One region of the Janthinobacterium sp. GW822-FHT07H11 genome, then DNA from elsewhere that is predicted to be linked to it. Evidence: riboswitches for the same ligand, from Rfam matches in the RefSeq annotation. Region 1 holds a riboswitch; the other holds the start of a gene.
What was found. A riboswitch is a leader RNA that binds a small molecule or an ion and turns the genes downstream of it on or off. The one in region 1 is predicted to bind thiamine pyrophosphate.
Positions count from the first base shown of each region.

Region 2: it holds a riboswitch for thiamine pyrophosphate, as region 1 does, so the genes downstream of both, thiC (phosphomethylpyrimidine synthase ThiC) here and AC3RCJ_RS20855 (TonB-dependent siderophore receptor) in region 1, are expected to answer to the same signal.

Region 1 is NZ_CM179507.1:4,732,963-4,740,508, forward strand. Features, by position in the region: gene AC3RCJ_RS20835 (sensor histidine kinase) at 1-11, shown strand, start outside; gene AC3RCJ_RS20840 (Imm26 family immunity protein) at 139-618, opposite strand; gene AC3RCJ_RS20845 (ferritin family protein) at 712-1,017, opposite strand; gene AC3RCJ_RS20850 (iron-containing alcohol dehydrogenase) at 1,170-2,327, shown strand; TPP riboswitch at 2,406-2,503, shown strand; gene AC3RCJ_RS20855 (TonB-dependent siderophore receptor) at 2,589-4,766, shown strand; gene AC3RCJ_RS20860 (AAA family ATPase) at 4,877-5,434, opposite strand; gene pnuC (nicotinamide riboside transporter PnuC) at 5,434-6,045, opposite strand; gene AC3RCJ_RS20870 (DUF2867 domain-containing protein) at 6,146-6,664, opposite strand; gene AC3RCJ_RS20875 (TetR/AcrR family transcriptional regulator) at 6,732-7,364, shown strand; gene AC3RCJ_RS20880 (substrate-binding periplasmic protein) at 7,519-7,546, shown strand, end outside.
Region 2 is NZ_CM179507.1:1,209,360-1,216,905, forward strand. Features, by position in the region: gene AC3RCJ_RS05390 (Crp/Fnr family transcriptional regulator) at 170-910, shown strand; gene AC3RCJ_RS05395 (PAS domain-containing hybrid sensor histidine kinase/response regulator) at 1,006-2,862, shown strand; gene AC3RCJ_RS05400 (response regulator) at 2,891-3,697, shown strand; gene AC3RCJ_RS05405 (hypothetical protein) at 3,737-3,994, shown strand; TPP riboswitch at 4,103-4,218, shown strand; gene thiC (phosphomethylpyrimidine synthase ThiC) at 4,298-6,211, shown strand; gene thiS (sulfur carrier protein ThiS) at 6,232-6,435, shown strand; gene AC3RCJ_RS05420 (thiazole synthase) at 6,461-7,255, shown strand; gene thiD (bifunctional hydroxymethylpyrimidine kinase/phosphomethylpyrimidine kinase) at 7,255-7,546, shown strand, end outside.

The sequences.
Region 1 (7,546 bases):
CGGCAGCCTAGGTCGGAGCGGCGTAGGTCGGCTTAGCGCAAAGCGCGTAAGCCGACACCACCAGCGGCCTTGGCCAACAATGTGTCGGATTACGCGAGGCAAGGCCTCGCTAATCCGACCTACGCCGCCCTACCGCGCTCACGCCGACGCCTGCTCCGACGCCAGCAACTTATTCATCAGCAATTCCGTTGCGCCGTAGCCGTACAGGGAATCGCTTTCCATGCCCGGCGTATCGAAGGGGATCGATTCTTCGCGGTCCAGCTTGGCAGGGTCCGCATCCGCATAGCTGGCGCGCCAGGCACGCTGCAAGGATTCATTGCGGCGGATAAAGGCCGGCATGGGCCACGCGTCGCGGTTCCAGTGGCGGCTGTCGCCCAGCAGCGGCCAGCGCTCGTTGAGCAGGGCCATGTCGCCCGTGCGCAGGCGGCGCACGGCCTGTTCCGGCCGCAGCGCTTCCAGCTCGTCCAGCGTGGGCAGGCTGTCGCGCTTGGGCCCGAACATATACGCCAGCATGATGCGTCCGGCGGGCGCCGTGCGCGCCACCACGCCGACGGCATAGCCGCCGCCCGGCAGGGGCACGGCAAACCAGCTGCCTTCTCGGTATGGTAATGATTTCATTTCTGCAAACTCCCCCAAAATCGTGTTCGGGGCACAGTCTACGCGAAGCAAGGGCCATGTGGCGCATGGTACGCCACAGCAACAAACCAAAAGTTACAATATTTTCTCGTCATAATGATACTGGGCAACAATCGGCCCGGCCTTGAACAGCGCTTCCTTCATTTCCTTGTCCAGGCGCGCATCGCGGCGGCGCATCCATTCGAGCAGCATCGCCACTTCCTTGCGGCTCGTGTCGCCCGCGTGGGCCAGCACGCGGCGCAGTTCCGGGTCCGTGCACGCCTCGAAGCGCTGGCTGTTCAAGTCCAGTGCCTGCAGCGCCGCGATGGCGGCGCCGATGGCGCGGTGCATGTCGAGCGCGGTGGCGGGCAGGTCGGCTTCTTCCAGGGGGAGGTGGGTCATGCGTTTTCCTTCAAGGGGGAGGTAAGAGGTGACAGCGTTGCGCTGCATTCTCCACCGCGCGGACGAAAAGCTCAAGCGTCCACGACACGTTTCCACCCGTTCGGCCATAATCATGGCTCAGCAACAGCCTCAACCTTGGCAGCGGGAGCCCCATGTTCAATTTCGACTTTTACAATCCGACGCAAATCCTCTTCGGCCAGGGCCAGATCGCCGCCATCGCCGGCCTGATCCCGCCGCAGGCGCGGGTCCTGATGACCTACGGCGGCGGCAGCATCAAGCAGAACGGCGTCTACGATGAAGTCCGGGCGGCGCTGGCCGGCCACACGGTGCTGGAATTTGCCGGCATCGAGCCCAATCCCAGCTATGAAACCCTGATGCAGGCCGTGGCCATGGTGAAAAGCGAGCGCATCGATTTCCTGCTGGCCGTCGGCGGCGGCTCCGTGGTCGATGGCACCAAGTTCATCGCCGCCGCCGCCCTGCATGAGGGCGAAGCGTGGGACATCCTGGCGAAAGGCGGCAAGATCATTGACGCCGCCCTGCCCTTCGGCACCGTCCTGACATTGCCGGCCACGGGTTCCGAAATGAATGGCTCGGCCGTGATCACGCGCAAGGCCACGCAGGAAAAGCGCTCGTTCATGAGCCGCAAGGTGTATCCTCAATTTTCCGTGCTGGACCCGTCGAAGACCTTCACCTTGCCGCTGCGCCAGGTGGGCAATGGCGTCGTCGACGCGTTTGCGCATGTGATGGAGCAATATCTGACCTACCCCGTGAACGCCTCCGTGCAGGACCGCTTCGCCGAAGGCATTTTATTGACCTTGATCGAGGAAGGCCCGAAAGCCCTGTCGCAGCCGGACGACTACGACGTGCGCGCCAACGTGATGTGGAGCGCCACCCTGGCCTTGAACGGCCTGATCGGCGTGGGCGTGCCGCAAGACTGGTCCACGCACGCCATCGGCCACGAATTGACGGCCTTGTACGAGCTCGATCATGCGCAGACGCTGGCCATCATCCTGCCCAGCATGCTGCGCGTGCGCAAGCAGGCCAAGCGCGCCAAGCTGCTGCAATATGCGGCCCGCGTGTGGGGCCTCGATGGCGGCGACGAAGACGGCCGCATCGAGGCGGCCATCGCGCGCACGGAATTCTTCTTCCGCCACATGGGCGTCAAGACGCGCCTGGCCGACTACGGCCTGAACCACGCCAGCGTGGACGCCGTCGTGGCCGCCCTGGAAGCGCACGGCATGACGGCGCTGGGCGAACAGCGCGACGTCACGCCCGCCGTCAGCCGCAAGGTGCTGGAACTGAGCCTGTAGCGCAGTTTGCAAATTCGCGCCACAGTGTTGTAAAACGGTCGGCCAGCGGGACAGCTGGCCGTGCTTCATGCTAAGCTGTCATTTCGCTAGGGGTCCTGGAGCAGTCATCCGGGTGAGAGATACCCTTCGTACCTGATCTGGATAATGCCAGCGAAGGAAAGCGCAAAGTACCTCCCTCCTTTGATAGCTCCTGCGTTGGCGCCAGCCGAACAAGCAGCCTGCCGTGCTCTTTCCCGAGACGGCTTGAACCACGAGCAATCTATGTCCACACCGAATTTATCCGCGCATTTTTCCCGTCCTGTATTGACCCTGGCCATCCTGCACGCGTTTGCCGCGCCTGCCCTGGCCGCGCATGACAGCACCGAAGCCGCCGAGCCGCAGGCGCAAAGCATGGCCGAAGTCGTCGTCACGGCCAGCAAGGCGCCGGCTGCCAAGCGCGCCTCCGTGGGCGGTTTTTCCGACGCGCCGCTGCTGCAAACGCCCGCGTCCGTCACCGTCATTTCGCAAAAAGACATGCAGGACTTGCAGATCCGCAATCTCAGCGATGCCGTCAAGCTCGACGCCAGCATCAACGACGCCTACAACGCCGTCGGCTATGCGGAACAGTTTTCCATCCGCGGCTTCAAGCTCGACAACAATTCCAGCTACCGCAAGGATGGCGTGGCCATTCCCGGCGACACACAAATTCCGCTGGAAAACAAGGAACGCATCGAAGTGCTGAAAGGCCTGGCGGGCCTGCAGGCGGGCGTGGCCGCACCGGGCGGCGTGATCGACTTCATCGTCAAGCGCCCGACCAATACGCCATTGCGCACGGTCACCGTGGAAGCGCGCGAGCGGGGCACCCTGTATGGCGCCATCGACCTGGGCGGCCGCCTGGAAGACACGCGCTTCGGCTACCGTGTCAACGTGGCGGCCGAGCGCCTGCGCTCCTACATCAAGGGCGCGGACGGCAACCGCAAGTTCATTTCCGGCGCCTTCGACTGGCAGATTTCGCCGCAGGCGCTGCTGCAGCTCGATGCCGACTACCAGGACAAGGCGCAGGCGACGGCGCCCGGCTTCCAGCTGCTGAACAATAAAACCTTGCCGACCGGCATCAGCGCCGACGCCATGCTCAACCTGCAGCCATGGACGCGCCCCGTGGAAACCGTCACCAGCAATATCGGCCTGCGCTTCCAGTACGCCTTCAATGAGGACTGGCACGCTACCGTGTCGGCCAACCAGCACTCGTTCAAGCGCGACGACTACACGGCCTTCCCGTATGGCTGCAGCGGACAGGACCTGTACCCCGGTTTCTGCGGCAATGGCGACTACGACGTGTATGACTACCGCAGCCTGGGCGAGACGAAAAAACCGCTGAGCGCGCAAGCCATGATCCAGGGCAAGTTCGCCACCGGTTCCCTGCGCCATGACTTCACGGCCGGCGTCTCGACCTTCCGCCGCAAGGACCGCGCCGGCCTGTACGTGTACGACTGGGTGGGCGTGAGCAATATCTACCAGCCACAGATCGTCGGCACGTCGCCCGGCGTCACGGGCCCCGTGCGCCTGGTGCGCAAGGATACGGAAAACTCCGTCTTCGTGCAGGATATCGTCAGCCTGGCGCCGAACTGGAAACTGCATGGCGGCTTGCGCCATATCAATGTCGATGGCTACCAGTATGTGCTCAAGGCCGACACGGAAATCCGCGCCAAGCACGATTTCCTGCTGCCCAACGTCTCGCTCGTCTATACCCCGCTCGACAATGTGTCCGTGTATGCGGCCTATTCGCAGGGCATGGAACATGGCGGCACGGCCGACCGCAAGGCGATGAATGCCAACGAAGAACTGTCGCCGAGCCGCTCGAAGCAGATCGAACTCGGCGCCAAGATGGATGTGACGCCGGACTTCATGCTGGCGGCCAGCCTGTTCCAGATCCGCAAGGGCCTGGAATTCAACCAGCCGCTGGAATTGCAGCCCCAAAAATACAACTTCGTGCGCGAAGGCCAGGCCCAGCACCGTGGCCTGGAATTGTCGGCCCAGGGCAAGGCAACAGCCAACCTGGGCCTGGGCGCCTCCTTGACGGCCCTGAACAGCCAGCAGTCGGGCACGGGCAATGCGGACCTCGACGGCAAGCGCGTGCCCAACGTGCCCGCCTTCAAGGCGGCCGTGCATGCGGACTACGCCGTGCAGCAAGTGGCGGGCCTGAGCGTCAATGGCAGCTGGGAATATGCGGGCAAGAAAGCGTTCGAGTACAACAACACGACCTTCGTGCCGTCCTACCACGTGTTCAACCTGGGCGCCGCCTGGGCCACGCGCATCGCCGGCACGCGCGCCGTGTTGCGCGCCGCCGTCAACAACGTGGCCGACAAGTTCTACTGGCGCGACGTGACGCCGGAGTCCGACGGTTACCTGTATCCGGGCGCCAGCCGCACGTTCAAAGTCTCGGCGCAGTTCGACTTTTAAACACCTAACCAAACCTACTGCGCGTCGCGATTTGCGGCTTCCGATGCTCACTGTGCATTCGCACAGCTCCGCTTCTCGGCCACAACTCGCTACCGCTCGCTACGGTTTTGTTAGGCGTTGTAGGGAAAGGAAATGGCAGGCGCTGCAGCAAGCGCCTGTTGCAGCAAGGGCGCCGCCTGTTCCAGGCGCGCCTCCAGGCTGTCGCGCAGCACGTGGTAGGCGATGCCGCGCGCGTCGAGCGCGTCGAGCAGGTAGCGGTAGATCAGCTGGCGCACGGCTTCTGACTCGCGCTGCAAGCCATCGGCCACCCACGGGCTGTCGGGCGCCGTCACCAGGGTCAAATCATAGTGCGTGGCATCGGCCAGCGCCGCCAGCGGCGCGTCGGCGCCGTGAAAGTAATGACGGCTGTAGACGGCCGTCATCAAGGGCGTCGTGTCGCAAAATAGAAATTGACGGGCCTGCGCGGCAGCCGCGTCTTCACGCTCGACTTGCGTTCGCGCAATACCAAACTGGTCTTCCGCCACGGGCACCCTGCCCTGCGTCTCGACGAATTCCCGTAAATACTCGGGCACCCAGACGGTGCCGTAGCGCTCGGCCAGGGCGGCCGCCAGGGTCGACTTGCCCGACGATTCCGCGCCCAGTATCGCCACGCGCACGCAGCGGCCCATCACTTGAGGACCATCGCATCGGGCGCGGCCGGCGCCGACTTTTTCCACGCCAGCAAGCCGATCGTGGCCATGACGACAAACACGGCATACAGGATGGCCGTCAGGGTCAGGTCCTTGTGCAGGTACAGCCACACATAGAGCACGTCGACGATGATCCAGACGATCCAGTTTTCCAGCTTCTTGCGCGATAACAAAAACTGTCCGACCAGGCTGCCCGCCGTGAGGAAACCGTCCGCATGGGGCACGTCCGTGTCGGTGGAGGTCAGCAGCCAGGCCAGCAGCACGAAGCCCGCCAGCCACGCCAGGGCGCTGCCCAGCCAGCCGCGCATGCCCAGCCGCGTCACGGGCAGGGTGGTGCCGCCGCTGGCCGGATGCAGCCACTGGTACCAGCCCCAGAACGAGACGCTGATGAACAGCAGCTGCAAGGCCATGTCGCCATACAGGCGCGACTCGAAGAAGACGAAACCATAGGCGGCCGAGGAAATGATGGCGAACAGCCAGGCCCAGTGATTCTGGCGGATGTTGAGCGCAACGGTCATCAGTGCCAGGACAAAGGAAATCAGTTCAAGCGGCGTGGTGGCAAAACCCAGCAGGGGAAACGTATCGTTCATGAGATCGGAAAGGGAGGCGGGGGATGAGGCTGGTGGCGCAGTATGCAATACCGGGCATGAATAAGCAAGATTGCCCCTGCCGTCCGCCGCCCTCCCCGCCTCAGGCGAAGCCCGCCCGGGCCGCGCGCGCCAGCGAATGGCGCACGATCAGCTTGTGAAACGGGCGGATCAGCATGATGTAGGCACGCCCCACCCAATTGTGGCAATGCACGACGCTGGAGACGGTCACGCTGCCATGCCGGCCCGCGTCGCGGTTGCGCAGCACGGACAGGCGGAAGTCCAGGTGGCTGTCGTCCTCGCCCAGGATGATCTCGTCGTCGCTGACGGCATAGATGCGGAAGATGCCGATGCGCTTGCCTGGCCGCGCTTCCATCTGCTTTGCCGTCCGGATGCCGAAGCGCGCCACGATGGCGTCGCGCAGCACCATCAGCTTGTGCGCCCAGCCCGGCTGCCTGCCCAGCAGCTGGCGCGCCAGGCTCTGCATGTCCATCTGGCGTGCCTGCGCCGTCGGCAAGTCGACGGCGTAGGCGTCGGCCAGGTTGCTGCCCGGGTACAAGGGGGCGATGCTGGCGCCTGGCGGCAAGTCCACGCTGCGGACGGCAATGTTCATCTCATGCATGTGCTCTCCATGTTTTCAGTGATAACATGCGCATCATACACGACAATGTGAACAGCGATAACATCGAATGACAACAACGAGCACCTATCATCACGGCAACTTGCGCGACACCCTGGTCACCACCGTCATCGCGCAACTGGCGCAGCAGCACGACGCCGCCCTGTCGCTGCGCGAACTGGCGCGCACGGTGGGCGTCTCGGTCGCCGCCGTGTACCGCCACTTCCCCAGCAAGGAAGCCCTGCTGGCCGAGGTGGCGGCGGCCGGCTTCGCCAGCCTGATCGCCAAATGGGAAACGCAGCTGCCACCGCCGGGCAGCTTGCCGGCCGAACAGCGCTTTCAGCTGCTGGGCCAGCAATACATCGAATTCGCCCTGGCCGCGCCCGCCCACTACCGGCTGATGTTCGAGCACCAGGACGTGCGCCAGTTCCCCGCCCTGCAGGAAGCGGCGCAAGCGTGCTTCCAGTACGTGCTGCAGACGGCAGGCGCGGCCGTGCGCGAGGCGGGCCTCGATCCCCGCTGGGACAAGGCCGCCGCCAGCGCCGGCTGGTCGCTGGGCCACGGCTACGTGATGCTGCTGCTCAGTGGCCGCCTGGCCATGGCCGACGGCGGCGACGCGCTGTCGCCAGCCATGGTGCCGCGCTTCTTCCAGTTGCCGGTGGAGGCGCTGCGGCAGGCGCACCAGCAAGCGGAGCGGAATTGATAAAGTCTGGCGGAAGCGGTAAGCGGCCCTTATGCGGCCGCGCGCCGATATCACAAAGATGCTGGGGAATTGATCATCGTGTAAGGCATGAAGGCCGATCGGACATAAAATAGCGGCGGGATCAATTGAATTCAGACATTTAAAAATGATGCACATGAAAGCTGTGAGCCTGTTTGCAGTTG
Region 2 (7,546 bases), 2.9 Mb from region 1:
CGGCAAGCGCCGCGGGGTCCGTTCGCTACCGAACGGACGGTCATGCCAACAAGAAATATAGTCGGACCACCGTGCGAGCAGTGTGTTACGCTGCGCACCATGGCGACCCTCGTTCGGACGCCTTTCATCTATCTCCCTAGCTGACGACTGGAAACCAGGAAACCTGCCCATGTCGAGTCCGCATGTCCAGCTGCACAACCCGAATCAAAACCATTTGCTCGCCGCCATGCTCGACGCCGATTTCGCGCGCCTGGCCCCTTATCTGGAGCAAGTCTCCATGCTGCTGGGCGATGTCATCTACGACTCGGGGGACAAGCTGCAGCATGTGTACTTCCCCACCACGGCCATCGTTTCCATCCACTACCTGCTGGAAAACGGCGGCTCGTCCGAAATCGCCGGTGTCGGCAACGAGGGCGTGGTGGGCGTGTCGCTGTTTATGGGCGGCAATTCGACGCCGAGCCGCGCCGTCGTGCAGACGGGCGGCGTCGGCTACCGCCTGAAGGCCCACCTGCTGATGGAAGAATTCGACCGCGCCGGTCCCGTCATGCGTTTGCTGCTGCGCTATACGCAAGCGCTGATCACGCAGATGTCGCAAACGGCCGTGTGCAACCGCCACCATACGGTGGAGCAGCAACTGTGCCGCTGGCTGCTGCTGACCATGGACCGCCTGCCGAACCGCGAGCTGACGATGACGCAGGAATTGATCGCCAACATGCTGGGCGTGCGCCGCGAAGGCGTGACGGAAGCGGCGGGGCGCCTGCAGCAGCGCGGCCTCATCAGTTACCGGCGCGGCCACATCACGGTACAGGACCGCGCCGGCCTCGAAGGCAATGTGTGCGAATGCTATGGCGTCGTCAAGAAGGAATTCGCGCGCCTGCTGTCGGACGTGCGCCAGCGCCAGGATCGCTAGGCGCCGCATTTCCGTCCCCTTTATTGTTGTCATAGCCCAGGCTACCCATGCACTCAGTTGAAAATAACCCTAATCGCGCGCCCTCGCGCTGGCCCATGGCATTGGCATTCTCGTTCAGTGCCTTCGCCCTGCTGGCCGTCGGCGCGCTGGCCTGGCAGGCGCCAGTCGAGACGGCTTATCTGATCGATGCGCTGGTATTCCTGCTGCTGCTGTTGCTGCTGGCACTGTACCGGCGCACGGTGGCGGCCAGCCTGCCGCGCCAGCTGCTCAAGGCGGGCGCCTTGCAGGATGCGATTTTCAACAGCGCCAATTTTTCGTGCATCGCCACCGATGCGCAGGGCGTGATCCAGATTTTCAATGTGGGCGCCGAACGCATGCTCGGCTATGCGGCCAGCGACGTGGTGGACAAGCTGACGCCGGCAGGTATTTCTGACGCGCAAGAAATCGTCGCGCGCGCCGCCGCCCTCAGTGCCGAGCTCGACACCGTCATCACGCCCGGCGTGGAAGCGCTCGTGTTCAAGGCCACGCGCGGCATCGAAGACATCTATGAATTGACCTACATCCGCAGCGATGGCAGCCGCTTCCCCGCCATCGTCTCCGTGACGGCCCTGCGCGACGCGCAGAGCAAGGTCATCGGCTATCTGCTGATCGGCACCGACAACACGGTGCGCAAGCAGGTCGAGGCGGAACAGGCGCTGCTGGACCAGCGCCTGCGCGAACAGCAGGCGTACACGCGCTCGCTGGTCGAGACCAATAATGCCGAGCTGAAGAAAGCGCGCCAGGTGGCGGAAAAAGCCAACCGCGCCAAGTCCGAATTCCTGTCGAGCATGAGCCATGAATTGCGCACGCCGCTGAATGCCGTGCTGGGCTTTGCCCAGTTGATGGCGTCCGACGTGCCGCCGCCGAGCCCGCCGCAGCAGCGCTCGATCGAGCAAATCCTCAAGGGCGGCTGGTATCTTTTGCGCTTGATCAATGAAATCCTCGACCTGGCCATGATCGAATCGGGCAAGGTCACCCTGTCGCAGGAAGCCATGTCGTTGCTCGACGTGCTGCAGGATTGCCAGGCCATGATCGCGCCGCAGGCGGAAAAGCGCGGCATCCGCATGCATTTCCCCCGCTGCGGCAAGGCCTTTTATGTGCATGCGGACCGCACGCGCGTGAAACAGGTGATGATCAACCTGTTGTCGAACGCCATCAAGTACAACCAGGGCGGCGGCGCCGTCACCGTCGAATGCAGCCGGCATGGCGAGCGCGTGCGCGTGAGCGTGCGCGACAGCGGCGCCGGCCTCGACGCGGCCCAGGTGGCGCAGCTGTTCCAGCCCTTCAACCGCCTGGGACAGGAAAACAGCACGGAAGAGGGCACGGGCATCGGCCTCGTCGTCACCAAGCAACTGGTCGAATTGATGGGCGGCACCATCGGCGTCGACAGCGCCGTCGGCGTGGGCACCACCTTCTGGTTCGAGCTGGCCGCCAGCAGCGCGCCGGAACTGGTGCTGGGCGACGGCGACGCGCTGCCGCAGGTGCAGGAACCGCAGGAAAGCCAGCGCACCTTGCTGTACGTGGAAGACAATCCCGCCAACCTGGCGCTGGTCGAGCAATTGATCGCCCGCCGCAGCGACTTGAAACTGCTGACGGCCATCGATGCCCACCTGGGCATCGACCTGGCGCGCACCTACCAGCCCGACGTGATCTTGATGGATATCAACCTGCCCGGCATCAGCGGCTATGGCGCGCTGCACATCCTGCATGATGATCCCCTCACCAGCCACATTCCCGTCATGGCCCTGTCGGCCAATGCCGTGCCGCGCGACATCGAGAAGGGCTTGCAAGCGGGTTTCTTCCGCTACCTGACCAAGCCGATCAAGGTCGTCGAATTCATGGATGCGCTCGACGTGGCCCTGCACCATGCGGCCGCGCACGGCCTGGCCGACGACACTCACGCAATACGCTAATTCAGCACTCAATTTTAGGAATACCGCCATGCTTCAAGCCACCGAGATCCTGAACGCCAGCATCCTCATCGTCGATGACCAGGAGGCGAACGTCATGCTGCTGGAACAGGTGCTGCGCAATGCCGGCTATACGCGCATCACGTCCACCATGGACCCGCAAGCCGTGCGCGCGCTGCACCAGCAGCACCGCTATGACCTGATCCTGCTCGACCTGCAGATGCCGGAAATGGATGGCTTCGAAGTGATGGAAGGCTTGCGCGACCTCGAGGCGGGCAGCTACCTGCCGGTGCTGGTGATCACGGCCCAGCCCGGCCACAAGCTGCGCGCCCTGCAGGCGGGCGCCAAGGATTTCGTCAGCAAGCCCTTCGACCTGGTGGAAGTCAAGACGCGCATCCACAACATGCTGGAAGTGCGCTTGCTGTACCAGAAGCTGGCCGAATACAACAAGTCGCTGGAGCAGATGGTGGAAGACCGCACGGCGGAATTGCGCGAAAGCGAAGCGCGCTTCCAGCGCTTCACGGAACTGTCGTCCGACTGGTACTGGGAACAGGATGCGCAGGGCAATTTGACGCGCTTTTCCGGCCCCGTGGCCGAGATGCTGGGCATCGGCAGCGAGGAAGAACCGCAGCGCTGGAACGCCACCGAGCGTGCCTTGCTCGATGCCAAGATCGCCGCGCGCGAACCGTTCCTCGACTTCATCTACAGCCGCGCCAACCTCGACGGCAGCACGCAATACCTGCAGGTCAGCGGCGAACCGATGTTCGACAATGGCAGCCGCTTCATCGGCTACCGCGGCATCGGCCTCGATGTCACGGAGCGCTTGCGAGGGGCGTGATTTATACTTGGTGCCATCCATATCGACAAGGAACGCATCATGGCTGACAAAATACCTCCGCAATACTGGTTTCCCGCCAAGACCTATGGCTGGGGCTGGGGCTTGCCCATCACCTGGCAGGGCTGGCTGGTGTTCCTGGCCGCGCTGGCGCTGTTCGCCTGCGGCGCCTTCCTGTTCCCGCCGCAAACCATGCTGCTCGGCTACATCGTCTATGAAGTGGCCATCGTCGCCGTGCTCATTTTCATCTGCCAGCGGAAGGGCGAACCGACCGCCTGGCGCTGGGGCAAGAAGAAATAAGCGTGACGCCGTCTGCTGCATTGCAGCAGATGCGCAAAGACTACACCTGCAAGAAATCATCTGGCCACGCGGCGCGAAGCGCGTATAATTGGCTCGCTGCCGCAAGGCGGCAAACGCTAGGGGTCCTGCCTTTCGCTGTAGAAATACAGTGCAAGCGCGGGTGAGAAATACCCTCCGAACCTGATCTGGATAATGCCAGCGAAGGGAAGCTTTAGGATGAACGCACCCCGCCTTTCCGCGTGCGCGCAGCCGAACCTCCTTAGCTGGCTCCAGGCTTAAAACAAGTCTAGCCAAGGAGCCAAAATGAACGCCAACCCGAAATTCCTCTCCGCCACCGCCACGGTCGACGAAGCCGCCATCGCGCCGCTGCCCAATTCGCGCAAGATCTACGTGCAGGGCAGCCGCCCCGACATCCGCGTGCCCATGCGCGAAATCAGCCAGTCCGACACGGAAGCGTCGTTCGGCGGCGAAAAGAATCCGCCGATCTACGTCTACGACACCTCCGGCCCCTACACGGACCCGGACGTGCAGATCGACATCCGCTCCGGCCTCGATACGCCGCGCCTGCCGTGGATCATGGAGCGTGCCGACACGGAAGAATTGCCCGGCCCCACCTCCGACTACGGCATCGCCCGCCTGGCAGATCCGAAGCTGGCCGAGCTGCGTTTCAACCTGCACCGCAAGCCGCGCCGCGCCATTGCCGGCAAGAACGTCACGCAAATGCATTACGCGCGGCGCGGCATCATCACGCCGGAAATGGAATTCGTCGCCATCCGCGAAAACATGCGCCGCCAGGAATATCTGCGTGAACTGAAAGCTTCCGGTCCCATGGGCGAGCGCCTGGCCGACCTGATGGGCCGCCAGCATCCGGGCCAGTCGTTTGGCGCCAGCATCCCGGCGGAAATCACGCCGGAATTCGTGCGCGAGGAAATCGCCCGCGGCCGCGCCATCATCCCCGCCAATATCAACCACCCGGAAGTCGAGCCGATGATCATCGGCCGCAATTTCCTGGTGAAAATCAATGCGAACATCGGCAATTCCGCCGTCACGTCTTCCATCGGCGAGGAAGTGGAAAAGATGACCTGGGCCATACGCTGGGGCGGCGACAACGTGATGGACTTGTCCACCGGCAAGCACATCCACGAGACGCGCGAATGGATCGTGCGCAACAGCCCCGTACCGATTGGCACCGTGCCCATCTACCAGGCGCTGGAAAAGGTCAACGGCAAGGCCGAGGATCTGACGTGGGAAATCTTCCGCGACACCCTCATTGAACAGGCGGAGCAGGGCGTCGATTACTTCACCATCCACGCAGGCGTGCTGCTGCGCTACGTGCCGATGACGGCCAAGCGCCTGACGGGCATCGTCTCGCGCGGCGGCTCCATCATGGCGAAATGGTGCCTGGCGCACCACCAGGAATCGTTCCTGTACACGCATTTCGAAGAGATCTGCGAAATCATGAAGGCGTACGACGTGTCGTTCTCGCTGGGCGACGGCTTGCGTCCCGGCTCCATCTATGACGCCAACGACGAGGCGCAGCTGGGCGAACTGAAGACCCTGGGCGAGCTGACGCAGGTTGCCTGGAAACACGATGTGCAGGTGATGATCGAGGGCCCGGGCCACGTACCGATGCAATTGATCAAGGAAAACATGGACTTGCAGCTGGAGCAGTGCGGCGAAGCACCGTTCTACACGCTGGGACCGTTGACGACGGACATTGCGCCCGGCTACGACCACATCACCTCGGGCATCGGCGCGGCCATGATCGGCTGGTACGGCACGGCCATGTTGTGCTACGTGACGCCGAAGGAACACCTGGGCTTGCCCAACAAGGCCGACGTCAAGGACGGCATCATCACCTACAAGATCGCGGCGCATGCGGCCGACTTGGCGAAAGGCCATCCGGGCGCGCAAATCCGCGACAATGCGCTGTCGAAAGCCCGCTTCGAATTCCGCTGGGACGACCAGTTCAACATCGGCCTGGACCCGGACAAGGCGCGCGAATTCCACGATGAAACCCTGCCCAAGGATTCGGCCAAGGTGGCGCATTTCTGCTCCATGTGCGGCCCCCACTTCTGCTCGATGAAGATCACGCAGGAAGTGCGCGAGTACGCGGCCGGCATGGGCATCGCGGAAGACAAGGCGCTCCAACAGGGCATGGAAGTCAAGGCCATCGAGTTCATCAAGAACGGCGCCGAGCTGTACCGCAAGGTCTGAAGGAGAGCGTGATGCCTGCATTGATATCCATCACGCTCAACGGCGCGCCGCACCAGGTGCCGCCGGGGCAAACCCTCGATCAATTGATCGCCGCGCTGTCGCTGGAAAACCAGGCGCTGGCGCTGGCCGTCAACCGCAACGTCGTGCCGCGCAAGGCGTGGCCGGGACAGGTCTTGCAAACGCAAGACCAAGTAGAGATCGTGCGCGCCATCGGCGGCGGCTAGTTTGAGAAAAGACAAGGAACAGAACATGAACACGGAAATAAACAACGACCTGCTGACCATCGCAGGCAAACAGTACCAATCGCGCCTGCTGGTCGGCAGCGGCAAGTACAGGGATTTGCCGCAGACGCGCGAGGCGACGGACGCGGCCGAGGCGCAGATCATCACGGTGGCGATCCGTCGCGTGAATATCGGGCAAGACCCGAACGCGCCCAGCCTGCTGGACTTCGTACCGCCGGACCAGTACACGATCTTGCCGAACACGGCCGGCTGCTACAACGCGAAAGACGCCGTCTACACCCTGCAGCTGGCGCGCGAACTGCTGGGTGGGCGCAATCTGGTCAAACTCGAAGTGCTGGGCGACGAAAAGACCCTGTTTCCGCACATGCCGGAAACGTTAATTGCCGCCGAAGCGCTGGTCAAGGATGGTTTTGACGTGATGGTCTATTGCAGCGACGACCCCATCCAGGCGAAGATACTGGAAGACATCGGCTGCGTGGCCGTCATGCCGCTGGCCTCGCTGATCGGCTCGGGCATGGGCATCTTGAATCCGTGGAATTTGTCCTTGATCATCGACCAGGCCAAAGTGCCGGTGCTGGTGGACGCGGGCGTGGGCACGGCGTCGGATGCGGCCATTGCCATGGAGCTCGGTTGCGATGGCGTGCTGATGAATACGGCCATCGCCGGCGCGCGCGATCCCGTGCGCATGGCGCGCGCCATGAAGCTGGCCGTGCGGGCCGGGCGCGAAGCGTTTCTGGCGGGACGCATGCCGCGCAAATTTGCCGCTTCCCCGTCGTCGCCGATGGCGGGCCGCCTGGCGTGATGGTGCCAACGTTGCCGACGGTGCTGGTGTTTGCCGGCGTCGATCCTTCCGGCGGCGCCGGCATCGCCGCCGATATTGTGGCCATTGCGGCGCAGGGCGCGCACGCCTTGCCCGTCGTCACGGCGCTGACGGTGCAGGACAACGACAGGGTCTTCGGCGTGCAGCCGGTGGCGCCGGAATGGCTGCGCCGGCAGGCGCTGGCGCTGAGCGACAAGATGGCGATTCACGCCGTCAAGATCGGCATCCCCGGCAGCGCCGCGAATGCGGCCGTCATCGCGCAGCTGATCGCGC